Regions from separate parts of the Streptomyces sp. NBC_01635 genome, predicted to be linked through region 1. Evidence: riboswitches for the same ligand, from Rfam matches in the RefSeq annotation. Region 1 holds a riboswitch; each other region holds the start of a gene.
The links. A riboswitch is a leader RNA that binds a small molecule or an ion and turns the genes downstream of it on or off. The one in region 1 is predicted to bind cyclic di-AMP.
Positions count from the first base shown of each region.

Region 2: another riboswitch for cyclic di-AMP. It lies ahead of OHB56_RS37000 (peptidoglycan DD-metalloendopeptidase family protein); the one in region 1 lies ahead of OHB56_RS20235 (M23 family metallopeptidase).
Region 3: another riboswitch for cyclic di-AMP. It lies ahead of OHB56_RS24870 (transglycosylase SLT domain-containing protein); the one in region 1 lies ahead of OHB56_RS20235 (M23 family metallopeptidase).
Region 4: another riboswitch for cyclic di-AMP. It lies ahead of OHB56_RS17640 (transglycosylase family protein); the one in region 1 lies ahead of OHB56_RS20235 (M23 family metallopeptidase).

Region 1 is NZ_CP109277.1:4,352,509-4,356,564, reverse strand. It holds gene OHB56_RS20245 (dihydrofolate reductase family protein) at 1-834, shown strand, start outside; tRNA gene OHB56_RS20240 (tRNA-Met) at 900-973, shown strand; cyclic di-AMP (ydaO/yuaA leader) riboswitch at 1,340-1,496, shown strand; gene OHB56_RS20235 (M23 family metallopeptidase) at 1,508-2,542, shown strand; gene OHB56_RS20230 (PrsW family intramembrane metalloprotease) at 2,639-4,045, opposite strand.
Region 2 is NZ_CP109277.1:8,007,076-8,011,131, forward strand. It holds gene OHB56_RS36985 (XRE family transcriptional regulator) at 1-586, shown strand, start outside; gene OHB56_RS36990 (DUF6126 family protein) at 583-705, shown strand; gene OHB56_RS36995 (tyrosine-protein phosphatase) at 781-1,578, opposite strand; cyclic di-AMP (ydaO/yuaA leader) riboswitch at 2,098-2,263, shown strand; gene OHB56_RS37000 (peptidoglycan DD-metalloendopeptidase family protein) at 2,267-3,232, shown strand; gene OHB56_RS37005 (SGNH/GDSL hydrolase family protein) at 3,546-4,056, shown strand, end outside.
Region 3 is NZ_CP109277.1:5,321,393-5,325,448, forward strand. It holds gene OHB56_RS24860 (GNAT family N-acetyltransferase) at 1-698, opposite strand, end outside; gene OHB56_RS24865 (HAD family hydrolase) at 962-1,831, shown strand; gene OHB56_RS24870 (transglycosylase SLT domain-containing protein) at 1,912-2,397, opposite strand; cyclic di-AMP (ydaO/yuaA leader) riboswitch at 2,403-2,565, opposite strand; gene OHB56_RS24875 (polyprenyl synthetase family protein) at 3,209-4,056, shown strand, end outside.
Region 4 is NZ_CP109277.1:3,799,487-3,803,542, forward strand. It holds gene eno (phosphopyruvate hydratase) at 1-29, opposite strand, end outside; gene OHB56_RS17640 (transglycosylase family protein) at 361-1,122, opposite strand; cyclic di-AMP (ydaO/yuaA leader) riboswitch at 1,126-1,294, opposite strand; gene OHB56_RS17645 (transglycosylase family protein) at 1,622-2,605, opposite strand; gene OHB56_RS17650 (cytochrome P450) at 2,944-4,056, opposite strand, start outside.

The DNA.
Region 1 (4,056 bases):
ACCGGCGGCGCGAAGGTCCTCTGCACGACCGACAAGGGCGCCGAACGCGCCCGCGCGCACGGCATCGCCGCCGACATCGTGCCGCTCGGCGCCGAGCTCGACTGGCGGCGGCTCCTGACGCACCTGTACGACGCGTACGGCGTCCGGCGGCTCATGGTCGAGGGCGGTGGCCTGATCCACACCCAACTCCTCACCCAGGGGCTCGCCGACGAGCTCCAGCTGGTCCTCGCCCCGCTCTTCGTCGGCGACCCGGACGCCGCCCGCCTCTTCGGCCCCGGCGCCTACCAGGGCGGTCGGCTGCGGCTGTTGGAGACCCGCCCCATCGGTGACGTCGTCCTCATGCGCTACGAGCCCACCGCCCCCGGCACCGGCCCGCTCCCCGTAGCCGCCGACCACCACTGGCTGGCCCTCGCCTGTGAACTCGCGGACCGGTGCCCGCCCTCGGAGACGGCGTTCAGCGTGGGCGCGGTGGTCGTGGCGGCCGACGGCACCGAACTGGCGCGCGGCCACTCCCGGGAGGGCGGCGACCCGGTGGTGCACGCCGAGGAGGCCGCCCTCGCCAAGATCGACCCCGCGGACCCGCGGCTCGCGACCGCCACCGTGTACTCCAGCCTGGAACCCTGTGCCCGCCGCACCTCCCGTCCGGTGCCCTGCGCCCGGCTGATCCTGGACGCGGGGGTACGGCGGGTGGTCACCGCGTGGCGGGAGCCGGACACCTTCGTGGCGGGCGCCGACGGCAGTGGGGCGCTGGCCGCGGAGGGAGCCACCGTCGTCGTCCTGCCGGAGCACAAGGAGGCCGCCGAGGCGCCGAACCGCCATCTGACCGGCCGGTGACGGAGGGGCGGGGATCATGTGTGTGCGGAGTGCCCTGCGCATGCCGTATGCTGGTTACACAACGACGCGGGGTGGAGCAGCTCGGTAGCTCGCTGGGCTCATAACCCAGAGGTCGCAGGTTCAAATCCTGTCCCCGCTACTGAAGGCCGAGGGCCGGAACCCGAAAGGGTTCCGGCCCTCGGTCGTTCCCGTTCCCGCTTCTGTTCCCGTTCCCGTCCTCCGGCCCGTCTTCCGGCGGAGGTTTCGAGAACGCGCTCTCCGGGCCCTCCCCGCCGATATCACGCCGGGTGATCGGGCCGCCCCGCTGCGCATAACAACTGATGTACTGTCAGATGCGGTGTGACGAATGAGGGAGAGTCAACTCGCCCGTTTTGAGGCGGTCGTGATGCTTAAGTCCGTGCGGGAATCGTTAACGATCAAGAGGAACGGCTTGGAATAAGAGCCCTCCGTCTATTAACGTTCGATAACGCAGCGCGGTCGTCCCAGCCGTCACACGAGTCGGCTCCGTGCGCACGCGCCGAATCCCGCAAGGGAACCGGGGAACCAACATTTTGGGGTGAATCGCGTAGATGCCCCCGTGGAGACACGGACGGTTACGCGCGTAGGAGACCTTCCTGCTCCGAACCCGTCAGCTAACCCGGTAGGCGAGAAGGAAGGAAAGGAGTGCGCCCACGTGGCGTCGAACCGGCCTGCCCCCGAGGCCCCCTTCATGCCGAGCCAGCGCGACAGCGACACCTTCGGCTACGGCAGCATCCGCACCGACGAGGGCCCCTTCGAGGAGTGGAACCCCACTGCGGAGTCCCTTCCTCCCGTGCGCGGCCGGCATCGCGTCGGCAAGCAGCGCGGCGGAGGCCTCGCCCGTAGCTCCACCGTCCTGGGCGTCGGTGTCATAGCCGCGGTCGCCGGTGGCGGCATGGCCAGCGCCCAGACCGGCAAGCCGCCGGTCTCGATCTCGATGCCGGACCTTCCCTCCGTCGGTTCCCTCATCTCCGACGAGGAAACCCCCCAGGGTTCCGCCACCCCGCTCAGCAGCATCGGCACGGTCGCCGACGAGGTCGAGCAGGGCAGCACCTCCGACGCCGGCGAGGTGCTGCGCGCCCGGATCATGGCTCAGGTCGAGCAGCAGCAGAGCCAGGCCGAGGACAAGGCCGCCGCCGAAGCCGCCGCGAAGGCGGAGAAGGAGGCCAAGGAGCAGGCCGCCGCCGCGAAGAAGGAGGCGGAGGAGCAGGCCGCCGCCGCGAAGAAGGAGGCGGAGGAGGAGGCCGCGAAGAAGGCCGAGGCCGAGCGTCTCGCCGAGCTGGCCACGCAGTACGCGCTGCCGACCTCCTCGTACACCATCTCCTCGACCTTCGGTCAGGCCGGCGCCTACTGGTCCTCCGGCCAGCACACCGGCCTGGACTTCGCCGCCCCCACGGGCACGCTGATCAAGGCGGTCCACACCGGCACGATCACCTCCGCCGGCTGGGACGGCTCCTACGGCTACAAGACCGTGCTGACCCTCGACGACGGCACCGAGATCTGGTACGCCCACCAGTCCTCCATCAACGTCAGCGTCGGTCAGCAGGTCAACACCGGCGACGTGATCGGCCGCGTCGGCTCCACCGGCAACTCCACCGGTGCCCACCTCCACCTGGAGGTCCACACCGGTGGCGCCGGCTCGGGCATCGACCCGCTGGCCTGGCTCCAGTCGAAGGGCCTCACCGTCTGAGAACCCGGCCCCGGCCGGTCTTCGCGCGCTCTCGCAGCCACAGCCCCGGCAGTCCTGACGACGACCCCCCGACGTCAGGACTGCCGGTTCGGCGTTTCAGGGGCGGTACGGGTATGCGTACGGGTTCGGCCCGGACGCCGGGTACCCGGGGTGCGCGAAGTGCGCGGGGTCCACGGCGCCGTACCTCCCGTACGGCCCGTATCTCCCGTACGGCCCGTACCCCTCGTACGCCCAGGGCGAGCCGTACGGGCCGTACACCGGCCAGGGCGGGACGGGCGGTGCGGTGACCCGGGCCGCGTGTTCCAGGGCCGGGCGGGCCGTGTCGCGGCGCCGCCACAGTTCCCGCAGCAGCTCGTGCTCCCGCGCGGCGAAGTCCGTACCCACGCCGCCGCGGCGCCCCCGGCGCCGCAGGAACGCCAGCGCCGTCGCGTACGCCCCGTACTGCGCCACCGCTCGGGACGCGGCCCGGCCGCCGTGCCCGCGCGCGTACCGCCGGGCGACGCGCCGGGCCCGCATCGAGCCGAGCGCGTAGGGCTGGGCCGGGGTCAGCCAGCCGGCCCTGACGTAGGAGGGCAGCTCCTCCCGTACGGTCCGCAGCCCGCGCTGCCGGGTCCACACCACCAGCCAGGTCAGCAGGCCGAACGACGGCACCATGAACGCCGCGTACACGGCGAAGAAGCCGTACTCGCCGAGGGTCGAGGAGACGTTCCACAGCGCGTGCAGGCCCATCGCGAGCAGCAGGCCGCCGAGCGGGAGCAGGAAGCGCACCGGGCGCCGCCGCCCGGTGGCGAGCGCGGCCGCCCCGAAGCCGATGCCGGTGAGGGCCGTGAAGAGCGGGTGCGCGAACGGCGCCATGACGACGCGGACGAAGAACGTCGCCGCGGTGACGGAGGAGACGCCGCTGCCGCCGGTGAGCTGGTCGGTGCCGAGGTAGAGGATGTTCTCGGTGAAGGCGAAACCGGTGGCGGTGATCCCGGCCAGCACCACGCCGTCGAGGATCGTGGTGAAGTCGCGTCTGCGGAACAGGAAGACCAGCAGGACGGCGGCGGCCTTCGCGGACTCCTCCACGACCGGGGCTATCACGGTCGCGCCGAGCGTGTCCGCGCGGGACGGGTCGGCGGTCTCCGTCGCTATCCACCGCGTGGCGAAGCTGTTGGCGACGATCGCCATGAGCGCGGCGGCGCCGGCACCCCAGGCGAACGAGAAGACGAGATTGCGCCACGGGCCGGGCGCGACCCGGTCCAGCCAGCGGAACGCGGCGACGAGCAGCGGCACCGGCAGGACGGCGAGGCCGAGGCCGACCAGGAAACCCTCCGTACCGGTCTGCTCGCGGACCAGACCCAGGATGACCAGACCCGAAAGCGCGAGGAGGGCCGCCAGCGCCCCGCGGCGCACCCGGGGACGCTGCCACCAGTGCGCGTGCCGCGGGGCGGGCCCGTCGGCCGGCCCTGCGGGGCCGGGGGCCGCGCCGGGCTGTGTCGGGTACGGACGGCTGATGGCCACAGCATTGACCC
Region 2 (4,056 bases), 3.7 Mb from region 1:
CGCCGCGCTCCCCGCGGTCGCGCCGCAGCTGCGCGCCCTGAGGCGTCGGGCCTCCCTGACGCTGGAGGCCGCCGCCCGCGACGCGGGGCTGTCGCCCGCCCATCTCTCCCGGCTGGAGACCGGGCAGCGCCAGCCCTCGCTGCCGATGCTGCTCTCCCTCGCCCGTATCTACGGTACGACGGTTTCCGAACTGCTCGGTGAGACGACCGCCGACCGCGAGGCGGTGACGCGCGCCGGTGACATGGAGCCGACCTCCGTGGGCGGTTGGACGTACCGGCAGGCCGGTTCCCCCGGGCGCGGGATGCAGGCCCTGCGGGTCCAGGTCCCGTACGGGGCCCAGGGCGACATCGTGCGGGTCCACCCGGGCGAGGAGTGGCTGTACGTCCTCAAGGGGCGGCTGCGGCTGCGCCTCGGGGACGCCCTGCACCGCCTCGCCCCGGGGGACAGCGCGCACTTCGACTCGCTGACCCCGCACCGTATCGCCGCCGAGGACCCCGACGGCGTCGAGCTGCTGTTCGTCCACACCCTGCTGCAGAGCCCCACGGCCGCCCTGTGCCTGGGCCCCACCCAAGGAGATGTGTCATGAAAGACCTGGAGGAGAAGTTTCCCCGCGCCCTGTGGGTGAGGCTGTTCGTCTACGTGGTGGTGGGGCACCTCTTCGCGGGTTTCATCTATCTGCTGTTCGAGCTGGGTGCGAAGCAGTAGTCCCCGGACGGACGCGGCGGGAGCCGAGTGATTCCGTGATCCCCCGGCCGAGCACCTGCTCGGCCGGGGGATCACTCAGTCCAGCATGCGCTCGCGCAGCCGCTCCCGGTTCTCGGGGGTGAGCCCGAGTCCCTGCTCGAGGTAGGGGTCCACCCCGCCCCAGGTCTCCTCGATCGTCTCCAGCGCGGCCGACAGGTACTCGGCGCGGGCGTCGAACAGGGGGTCGAGCAGTTCCATGACCTCGGGGGAGTAGGCCGAGGCGGAGGTGCCGCTGCGGCGCACCTTGTAGCGGCGGTGCGCGGCGCTGGACTTCAGGTAGTCGTCGTAGATCGCGTCCCGTTCCACGCCCAGCGCGAGCAGCGTCACCGCCACCGACAGGCCCGCGCGGTCCTTGCCCGCCGCGCAGTGCATCAGCGCGGGCACACTCTCCTCGGCGAGCGAGAGCAGCACCTGGGAGTGCTCGGCGGTGCGTTGCCTCACCGTCATGCGGTACGAGGCGATCATCCGCTCCGCCCCCTTGCCGCCGGCGAGGATCGAACGGAGCTGGTCCAGGTCCCCGTCGCGGACCATCCTCCAGAACTCGGCGCCGTCGGCCGGGTCGCTCAGCGGCAGGTTCACATTGCGCACGCCGGGCAGTTCGATGTCCCGCCCGTCCAGCTTGTGGTCGGCCGCGTTGCGGAAGTCGAAGACGGTGTGCAGCCCCAGGGAGGACAGGAAGGCGGCGTCCTCCTCCGTGGCGTGCGCGAGATGGCCACTGCGGAACAGCGCCCCGTGCCGCACCCGGCGGCCGTCGACGGTCGGCAGACCGCCCACATCACGGAAATTGCGCACTCCGGTGAGCTCGGGTTCGGTCGACGGGATCTGCTGCGTCACGGGGGCCCCTCTCCCACTCTGCGCCGCCGGCGCGTCGGCGGCGGGCGTCACCCGACGATACGACATGCCGAGCAGGGGCGATGAGGTGGCGACGGGGCCGTCGGAGTGGAGGCAGGGCCGTCCCGGGGAGCCCCGGTGCGGAGCCGCCGGCGCGGACGGACCCGTGCCGCCGGCCTCACGCCCCGACCCGGCCGAACCGTCCAAGGATTCACCTATTGGTACGTTCTGTCCGTTTAAGGAGTTTCGCCATAACGTGCCACCATAGAGGGGGAGATGGGAATGGGGTGGTGAGCATCGTCATAGAGGTGACGATGTGTTGTCGCCATGTTCACGTAATTCCGGCATTTCGCAAGGGGGTTCGGGGGGTGTCGAAAATTCTGGGCGACTCTGGGTGACGGTTTTCAGGGCAATGGATCACGAAAGCACACCTTCGGTCAGAAGATCGTGCTTGTCCCTTTGCGTCTCGGTCGCCTACGTTCGCCATCGATCCGGACGGACGCCTAATCCTGCCGCTGTCCGGAACCTTCACCCTCTGACCCGTATATGGCAGGAGCGGGGGACCCACAGGTACGACTGCCTGTTCCGGTCTCCGGAACGGCTTGGGGTTAAGTCGCGTTCTCGACGCGGCCGGGCATCTCCAGTCCGCACCCGACAGCTCACCTCGTAGGCGCCGGAGAGGAAATTCGTCATGCCCGCAAAGGGTAAGCACCGCCGTCCCAGCGCTTTGCGTTTCACCCGTTCCATCGCCGTCGCCGGGACCGGTGGCGCCGTACTCGCCCTGCCGCTCCTCGGCGCCACCGGAGCGAGCGCCGCCACTCCGCAGGCCGCCCCGGAAAAGGCCGTCCAGTCGTATTCCGTCGCCGGCAAGGCGTCTGACGGCGTGAAGGCGGACGGTGGCAGGAACGGCGAGGTCCGCACGTACATCGTGAAGGGCGGCGACTACCTGGCGAAGATCGCCGAGTCCGAGAACGTCGACGGTGGCTGGAAGCAGCTCTACTCCGACAACCGTGAGGCCGTGGGCGACGACCCGTCGCTCATCCACCCCGGCCTGAAGCTCTCGGTCGACGGCAAGGCCGCCGCGACCAGTGCGCCGAAGAAGCCCTCTTCTTCCGAGACGCCCTCTTCATCTGCTCCGTCGGCTCCGTCCTCCGCGTCGAAGCCGACGACGGCCGGCAAGGCCTCCGGGCAGTCCGCGCCGAAGTCCTCCTCCGGCTCGACCACCGCGAAGCAGGCCGCGACCACCTCCGGTTACAGCTCGCCGGTGCCCGGCGGCGGCCTCGGCACCGCCTACAAGGTGGCCGGCAGCATGTGGTCCAGCGGCTACCACACCGGTGTCGACTTCGCCATTCCGACCGGCACCTCCCTGAAGGCCGTGGGCGCGGGCACCGTCGTCTCCGCCGGCTGGGCCGGCTCGTACGGCAACCAGGTCGTCATCAAGCTGAACGACGGTTACTACGCCCAGTACGCCCACCTGTCCTCGCTCTCCGTCTCGGCCGGCCAGACGGTGAGCGGCGGCCAGCAGGTCGGCCTCTCGGGCTCCACCGGCAACTCGACCGGTCCGCACCTGCACTTCGAGATCCGCACCACGCCGAACTACGGCTCGGACCTGGACCCGGTCTCCTACCTCCGCGGCAAGGGCGTCTCCATCGGCTGACCCCCGAGGCAACCTGCCTGACGCGCCGAAAGGCCGGACCCCGATCCCCGGGTCCGGCCTTTCGTGCGTCCGGTGCGCCCGGTGTGCTCATAAAGGTGGAGGGGTGGGGAATGCCGGGGGTGCCGGGGGTGTTCCGTGCGTCACGTTGCTCGCCGATCAACGTCCCTGCCCGGAGGGCTATTCCGGATTGGCCGATGCTTCGCGAGTGGCTTATCTCACCGTCCGTCAATGCCTTCCTACGGTCGCGTAGGTCACATTCGAAGGTGAATCATGTCCGGTTGTGGCAGACGATTCGAAGAATGACAGCAAGGCAGTGATCGGGTCGTACGTGGCGGTGGGGGACAGCTTCACCGAGGGCGTCGGCGACCCCGGTCCCGACGGGGCATTCGTCGGCTGGGCCGACCGATTCGCGGTGCTTCTCGCCGACCGGCGTCCCGAAGGCGACTTCCGGTACACAAATCTCGCGGTGCGCGGAAAACTGCTCGACCAGATCATGGCCGACCAGCTTCCGCGGGCCGTCGAACTGGCCCCCGCACTGGTTTCCTTCTGTGCGGGCGGCAACGACATCCTGCGTCCCGGCAGTGACCCGGACGAGGTGGCCGAGCGTTTCGAACAGGCGATCGCCGCACTCGTGGCGGTCTCCGGCACGGTTCTGGTGACCACCGGGTTCGACACCCGTGGCGTGCCCGTGCTCAGGCACCTGCGCGGCAAGATCGCCACCTACAACGGGCATGTGCGGGCCGTCGCCGACCGGTACGGCTGCCCGGTGCTCGACCTCTGGTCCCTCAGGAGCATCCAGGACCGCAGGGCCTGGGACACCGACC
Region 3 (4,056 bases), 970 kb from region 1:
TCCCCGGCGTACAGGACGGACAGCGTGCCCGTGCACTCCGGAGCCCGGGTCCCGGCCAGGCGGCCCACGAGCCGGGTGATCCACTCCTGCGCGAACCGGTCGCGGCGCCCGGTCCTGCGGTACTGCGCCGACTTCCACCCGATGAGCGCGCGGAGCGCGGCCGGTTCGCGTTCGTCGAACACGAACCGCACCGGTCCGGCCTGGCGGCCGAGCCGGCGCTCCTTGGCCAGGGTGGTCTTCAGGAACTTCGGCGACTGGCCGCGCAGTACGGACTCGTAGGTCTCGTAGCCCTTCTCCACGTCGATGACGAAGGTGGCGTGCTCCTCGGCCGCGTGCGGGACGAACAGGGCCTGGTCCGCCTCCAGGTTGTCGAAGGCGAAGCTCGACACCGAACAGGCACGGAGCAGTTCACCGGCCTCCAGCGCCAGACCCGGACGCAGCACGGCGCCCTGGCAGTCCGAGACGCCGAGCCCGATCGCCCGGCCCTGCCCCAACGCGCCCCGCTCGTAGGGCAGGAACCCGGCCGGTTCGGCGGACGCCCCCTCGTACAGCACCGCCACCCGGGCCCCGGGCCGCACTCTGGACACGGCGGCGGCGAACTCCGGTTCCATGAAAGGGCTGCGCGGTGCCTCCGTCGCGGCACGCAACTCACGCCACCGTTCCCGCTCCCCCTCGCCGAGCTCCTCGAGCCTCAGCACACGTGTGCGTCCACTGCTCACCTGACCCCCCGATCAAGTCCCCCCTGGACACTTGGAAGGTACCGCCCAAGACCACAAGGGCGGTAGGTAGCGGAGCATGTTGTTGCCAAGTGGTACAGAGGCCGCGGATGGTGCCCCGGGCGCGGCACCTCGGGCGAAGCAGGGGGAGCCGGTCCGGACGGAACCGGCGGGACGGGGTGAGACGGGCCGGGCGGGGCCGGGCGTGGTGAGTCGGGCGGGCGCGGTATCCGTATTCTCTGATCATGGCCGCACCCCCCGATTGCTCGCTCATCGCCACCGACCTGGACGGGACGCTGCTGCGCGGCGACGACACCCTCTCCGACCGCTCCCTCGCCGCGCTGGCGCTGGCGGCGCGGGCCGGTGCCCGGCACCTCGTGGTGACGGGGCGCCCGGCGCCCCGAGTGCGGCCGCTCCTGGACGACCTGGGCGCCACCGGGCTCGCGGTCTGCGGACAGGGCGCGCAGGTGTACGACGCCGGCGCGGACCGGCTGCTGTGGTCGGTCACCCTGGACCGGGAACTGGCGGAGACCGCGCTCGGCAAGATCGAGGCCGAGGTCGGGGAGCTGTACGCCGCGGTCGACCAGGACGGGGTGGACGGACTCACCCTGATCGAACCGGGCTATCTGATGCCGCACCCGACGCTGCCCGCCGTGCGGGTCGAACGACGGGACGATCTGTGGGTCCGGCCGATCAGCAAGGTGCTGCTGCGCCATCCCCACCTGACCGACGACGAGTTGGCGGCGACGGCCCGTTCGGCGGTCGGCTCGCTGGCCACGGTCACCATGTCGGGTCCGGGCACCGTGGAACTCCAGCCGTGCGGTGTGACCAAGGCGACCGGTCTCGCACTGGCCGCCGAGCACCTGGGGCTGGAACCCGGGCGGACCGTCGCCTTCGGCGACATGCCCAACGACATCCCGATGTTCGACTGGGCGGCCCACGGGGTCGCCATGGCCAACGCGCACCCCGAGCTCAAGGCGGTGGCCGACGAGGTCACCACGTCGAACGAGGACGACGGGGTGGCCGTCGTCCTCGAGCGGTTGTTCGGCGGAGCGGAACCGTACGTGCCCCCACACGTCCTGCCCCGCCCCAGGTCCGGGAGGGTGCCCCGGTAGGCCTCGGTGCCGCCGGTGTGGCCGGTGCCCCCGGCGTTCCGGTGTCCCGGCGTCCCGAGGGGCCCGAGGGGCCGGGCGTCTCAGTAGGCGCCGAAGACGTTGTCGATGGAGCCGTAGCGGTCCGCCGCGTAGTTGCAGGCCGCCGTGATGTTCGCGACCGGGTCGAACGGGTCGAAGGTCGTGCCGGGTACGTGGTACGCCCGGAAGGTCGGGTCGATGACCTGCAGCAGGCCCTTCGACGGGGTGCCGGCCTTGGCGTTGGAGTCCCACAGGTTGATGGCCTGCGGGTTGCCGGACGACTCGCGCAGGATGTTGCGGTGGATGGAGTCGTAGCTGCCGGGGATGCCGTGCTGCGCCATGACGGTCAGCGACTCGCGGATCCAGCCGTCGAGGTTGTCCGGGTACGCGGTCACGGTGCCGGCGGCGGACGTCGTGGCAGCGGCGGGCGCGGCGGAGGCGGCGGTGGCGCCGAACAGTGGGAGGGCGACCGCCGCGACACCGGCGACGGCGACGGAGCGGACGAGGCGGGAGCGGCCGAAGCGGCGGGGCAGACCGGATGCGGTCATGTCTGTGTTCCTCTCCTACGCCTGCGAGGTGAGCTGTCGGGTTCGGGCGGGAGAGTGCCCGGCCGTGCCCCTGCGGGCATGGCTTCACCCCGAGCCGTTCCGGGTGCGAACCGGTCCGGCGGCTTACCTGGGTCCCCCGCTCCTGCCGTGAGTGGGTTCATCGATGGGTGGCGCGGGCGGTGGCAGGATTCGGCGTCCGCCCGACAGGCCGGGAACGTATGCGAGTGCACTTGTCGGGAACAAGTGCGCCCGTCACAGAACGCGCTGCTTGATCTTGTATCGGGGTGTTTGCGGCACTTGGCCCTTTGCGGGCGCCAAGGGTCAACTCGCTTTCGGGGCAAGGGGAAACGTCGACGGGCGCGAGGGGTGAGCGCACCGAGGGGTACGTGACTCACTTCACTGGCCGCACCGCGCGTTCACATTTGCCACCAGGAGGGATGTACTTGGTAATTGCGGCAAATCGGGCGCCTGGGCGGGCAGGATGGTCTGCGTGCCGGATCGCGCGCCGGATCACGTGCCGGATCGTGGTTCGGGTGTGCCCCGGGAGTGGATTCCGGGGGTGGGTCGTCATGCCCGAAAGGCGTTGAATATCCTTTGTTGTCAACTGATCAGAAAAGATCGGATTGTGATCCGATATTGGAGGGTGCCGTGAGACGCCGTGCACGCGTGCGCAGGTGAGTCCGGGGAATGTGGGTGCTGGCGGTGATCGAAACATGACCGGATACGCTGACTCGAGTGATGTCAGCGACCTATCGACAAACTGTGCAAGACGTCTAAGCGCCAGTGGACACCAGCAGACAGGAGACCCCTCGTGACCGTCGTCGGGCCGTTCGGGCTGAGCGTGCGGGACCAGGCTCTGGAGACCGATGTCCTGGCCGGAATGACGGCTGTCGAGGAAGGGCTGCTCGAGGCCACGAAGAGTGAGGTCCCCTTCATCACCGAGGCCGCCCAGCACCTGGTGCGGGCCGGCGGCAAGCGGTTCCGGCCGCTGCTCGTGATGCTCGCCGCCCAGTTCGGCGACCCCTACGCTCCCGGTGTCGTGCCGTCCGCCGTGGTCGTGGAGCTGACCCACCTGGCCACGCTGTACCACGACGACGTGATGGACGACGCCGCCGTACGGCGCGGGGTGCCCAGCGCCAACACCCGCTGGGGCAACTCCGTCGCGGTCCTCACCGGCGATTTCCTGTTCGCGCGCGCGTCGCACATCCTGGCCGACCTCGGACCGGAGGCCGTACGGGTGCAGGCCGAGGCGTTCGAGCGGTTGGTCACCGGTCAGATCCTGGAGACCGCGGGGCCGCAGGACGGCCGGGACCCGGTCGATCACTACCTGGACGTCCTCGGTGGCAAGACCGGCTCGCTGGTCGCCGTCTCCTGCCGGTTCGGCGCCATGATGTCCGGTGCGGACCGCACGGTCGTGGACGTGCTGACCCAGTACGGCGAGCGCCTCGGGGTGGCCTTCCAGCTCGCCGACGACGTCCTGGACATCGCCTCCGACTCCCACGAGTCCGGCAAGACCCCGGGCACCGACCTGCGCGAGGGCATCCCGACGCTGCCCGTGCTGCGGCTGCGCGAGCGGGCGGCCCGGCTGGGGCTGGCCGAGGACATCGCCCTGTGCGAGCTGCTCGGCTCCGACCTCAGCGACGACGCCCGGCACGCCGA
Region 4 (4,056 bases), 550 kb from region 1:
CGGGCTACGACGACGTCGATGGACGGCACGAGCATCTCCTTCATGGATGTGACGTGGTTCAGCGGGGCCACGGGGCCCTGCGGACCCGAGCCTATCCGGCTCGGCGCGATCGGCCATCCGGTCGGCCGCTTCGCGGACAGAACCGAGAGTAAATTGTTTCCGAACGGAACAAAGGCGGTATCGGAAAACCGGGGGACGGAAGGCCCGCTCCGGCACCGGGCACGGACCGGCTCCGGCACCGCGGACGTACCGGAGCCGGCACCGAACACGGAAAGGCCCCGCCCCGGCGCGTACGGGGGATACGCACCGGGGCGGGGCAGGACCCCGTGGGGGGCGGGGACGGGACGTGCGACTGCGGCCTTACTTCAGGTGCAGCTGCTGGCCCGGGTAGATGAGGTCGGCTTCCTCGACGATGTCGTCGTTCAGCTTGAACAGCTTGTCCCAGCCGCCCTTGACGTCGTGCTCCGAGGCGATCGAGCTGAGGGTGTCGCCCTTGACGACCTTGTACTCGCCGTCGCCCTTCTCGACCTTCTCGCCGGTCGGGGTGGTGACGGTCTTCTTGGCGGCCGGACGCTCGTCGGAGCGGGAGGCCTTCTGCTCGGCGGAACGCTCGGGAGCGGCCTCGGTGTTCTGCTTCGGGGACTCCTGCTGCTGGGACTGCTGCGAGGAGCCGCTGTCCTGGTTGCCGGAACTCTGGTTGCCGGAGCTCTGGTTGCCGGAGCCCTCGGTGGAACCGCCACCGCTGTAGGCGGCGTTGGACAGGCCCTTGCCGCAGACCGGCCAGGCGCCCTTGCCCTGGCCCGCGAGGACCTTCTCGGCGATCTCGATCTGCTGGGCCTTGCTGGCCTGGTCGGCGGTGCCGGCGTGCGCCGTGCCGCCGTAGCCGGCCCAGGTGGAGGCGGAGAACTGCAGGCCGCCGTAGTAACCGTTGCCGGTGTTGATCGACCAGTTGCCGCCGGACTCGCACTGGGCGACGGCGTCCCACTCGGAGGCGGTGGCGGCGGAAGCGTTGCCGGCCGCCATCAGCGGGGCGGCGACGGCGGCACCGGTGACGCCGGCGACGGCGATGACACGGGTGGCCTTGGACGGACGACGGTGCTTGCCCTTGCCGGAAAACAGCATGAAGGATCCCCTCACCGACGCCTACGAGGTGAGCTGTCGGGTTCGGGCCGGTTGAGTTGCCCGGCCGCGTCCCTCACGGGACACGACTTCACCCCTAGCCGCATCCGGCATTCCTCACCGGATTCGGCGCCTACCTTGGGTCCCCCGCTCCTGCCTACGGCGCATGACGCGTCGACTGTTCCCGTGCTGCCACTGGCAGGATTCGGCGTGGCGGCAGCCGGGGCCCGCGTTGACGAGCGGTCACGACCGTAGACACGGGCTCAGCGGATTATCAAAGACGATCAGGGCTTCTGAGACCTATCTCTCATCGCCTTTAAATCGGACATTCGTCGCGAACTATGACCTCAACTGGCGCTTTTGAGGCACTTTTTCGCCCGCCGGTTCGATTGCCGCCCAGTCACCGCCCGGACGGTTCCCAGCCGCGGCCGAGCCGCGGCTCGGCCGCGGCTCGGCCGGGAAAACCCTGCCGCCCGACTGTCGCCCGACTGCCGCCCGGATATCAGCTGTTGTCCGATTCGGACCCGAACGCGAGCGCCTGACCGGGAAGGACGAGGTTCGGGACGGCCGCGCCCAGGACCTCGCCCCCTCCGTTGTACTCGGCGAGCCATCCGTCGCCGAAGGCAAGGGAGTCGGCGGCGGCCGAGGAGTCGCTCCCGGCGCCCGTGCCGGAGCCGCTCGACGGGGACGAGCCGTCAAGGCCGCGCGCAAAGCCAAGACCGCCGCGCGAGGCGTGCCGGCCGGAGGATCCGGCGTCACGGTCCTCACGCACCTCTTCCTCGGCGCTGGCGCCGCGATGGCGGCCGCTGCCGGATTTCTCACCGTCGGCCGATCCCGAAGCCTCGCCCTTATCGCCCGACTTGTCCGAGTCGCCATCCTTGGCCGAGGCGGAGGGAGACGGGGAGGCGGAGGGGGAGGCGTCGGGCTCGACCGATCCGTCCGCACCCTCTTCCTTCTCCTTGCCGTCCGCGGCACCCTTTGCACCCTTGGCGCCCTTCGCGTCCGACGAGGAGCCGGAGGACTGGGACGGCGACGGGGTGGCGGACCTCTCGGAACCGGACTTGCCCGACGAGCCGCCCTCCGCACCGGTGCCGACGTCGAGCACGGGCGAGTCCTGGCCCAGGCCTCCCAGCAGCCCGCAGGCTCTCCACGCGCCGACGCCCTGGTCGGCGAGGATCTTCTCGGCCACCGCTATCTGCTGGCCGCGGCTGGCCTGGTCGGCGCTGGTCGCATAGTCGAGGCCGCCGTACTTCTCCCAGTCGGCCTGGGTCAACTGCAGGCCGCCGTAATAACCGTTACCGGAGTTCTGGCTCCAGGAGCCACCGGACTCGCATTCGGCGACGCGGTCCCAGGTGGAGCCGTCGGCCGCACTGGCCGCGCCGGCCCCGAGGAGGGGAATCGCGATGGCCGAGCCGGTCACTCCGGCCGCGACGAGGAGAGCCGGAGCCTGGCGGGGGCGACGGTGACGACCGTTCCCGGAGAGCATGCGGAGACCTTTCGCAGACAACGGTTGCTCGCACGGCGATTCGAACTGTGGTACCGCAAAAGCGGGACGCCGCGCTTGATGGGTGAACGTATCCGCAGTCGAACGCTTGTCACAAGTTCATGCCGCGCAGATCACATGCAGATCACAGAACTGATTGGGCGTCACTTTTGTGCCGGTCCCGTCCAGGTTCGACGGACCGTGTCCACAGCGGACCTGACGGTCACTTGCGCGAGGGTGAAGGGCCGTCGGAGGGCCGCCGGAGGCCCGCCCGGAGCGGACTCGACGACCATCCGGGTCATTTCGGAACGCGTGCCGAACACGGTGCTTCGTAGGCGACATCACATCGGCGGCGCGGTGAATCGCACCGGCAGTGTGCGCAGTCCGCGCATGATGAGTCCGCCGCGCCAGCGCAGTTCGGCCGGGTCCACCGCGAGTTCGAGGTCCGGCAGGCGGGTCAGCAGCGTGGCGAGCGCGGTCTGGCCCTCCAGACGGGCCAGGGGAGCGCCGAGGCAGTAGTGGATGCCGTGGCCGTACCCCAGATGCTGGTTGTCGCGCCGTGCGAGGTCGAGCGTGTCGGGGTCGGCGAACCGCTCCGGATCGCGGTCCGCGGCGGCCAGGACGACGAGGACCGGGTCGCCGGCCGAGATGTGCTGCCCGCCGAGGGTGAGCGCCTCGGTGGCGAACCGCCAGGTGGCCAGTTCCACGGGCCCGTCGTAGCGCAGGAGTTCCTCCACCCCGGTCTCCAGCAGTCCGCGCTCCCCGGCGGCGAGGGACGTCTGCAGGCGCTCGCGCTGCCCCGGGTGGGTGAGGAGGGCGTAGGTGCCGTTGCCGATGAGGTTGACGGTGGTCTCGAAGCCCGCGAACAGCAGGATGAACGCCATGGCGGCGGCCTCGTTCTCGGTGAGGTGCTCACCGTGGTCGGAGGCACGGATCAAACCGGAGATGAGGTCCTCGCCGGGGGCGGGTTCGGCGGGCAGGGCCTCTCGCTTGCGGTGGATCAGATCGGCCAGGTAGCCGCGCATCTTCTTCACCGACCGGGCCACGCCACCCCTGGGACCTCCCTGGTGGCGGATCATCATGCCCGCCCAGTCACGGAAGTCGTCCTGGTCCTCCCGGGGAACGCCGAGCAGGTCGCAGATGGCGTAAATGGGGAGCGGGAAGGCGAAGTCGTGGATGAGGTCGGCGGAGCCGCTGTCCGCGAACCGGTCGATGAGCCCGTCGGTGAGCTCCTGCACCCGGGGCGCGAACTCGGCGACCCGGCGCGGTGTGAACGCCTTGCTGACCAGTCTGCGCAGCCGGGTGTGGTCCGGCGGGTCGATGTTGAGCAGATGCGTCATCAGCTCGGCCTTGCGTTCACCGGGGATGCCGGTCTTCCCCTTGGCGTGCGCGGGCTCGTCGTGGTGCGCCGGGTTCTTGGAGAGGCGGGGGTCGGCGAGGGTCTGCTTGGCGTC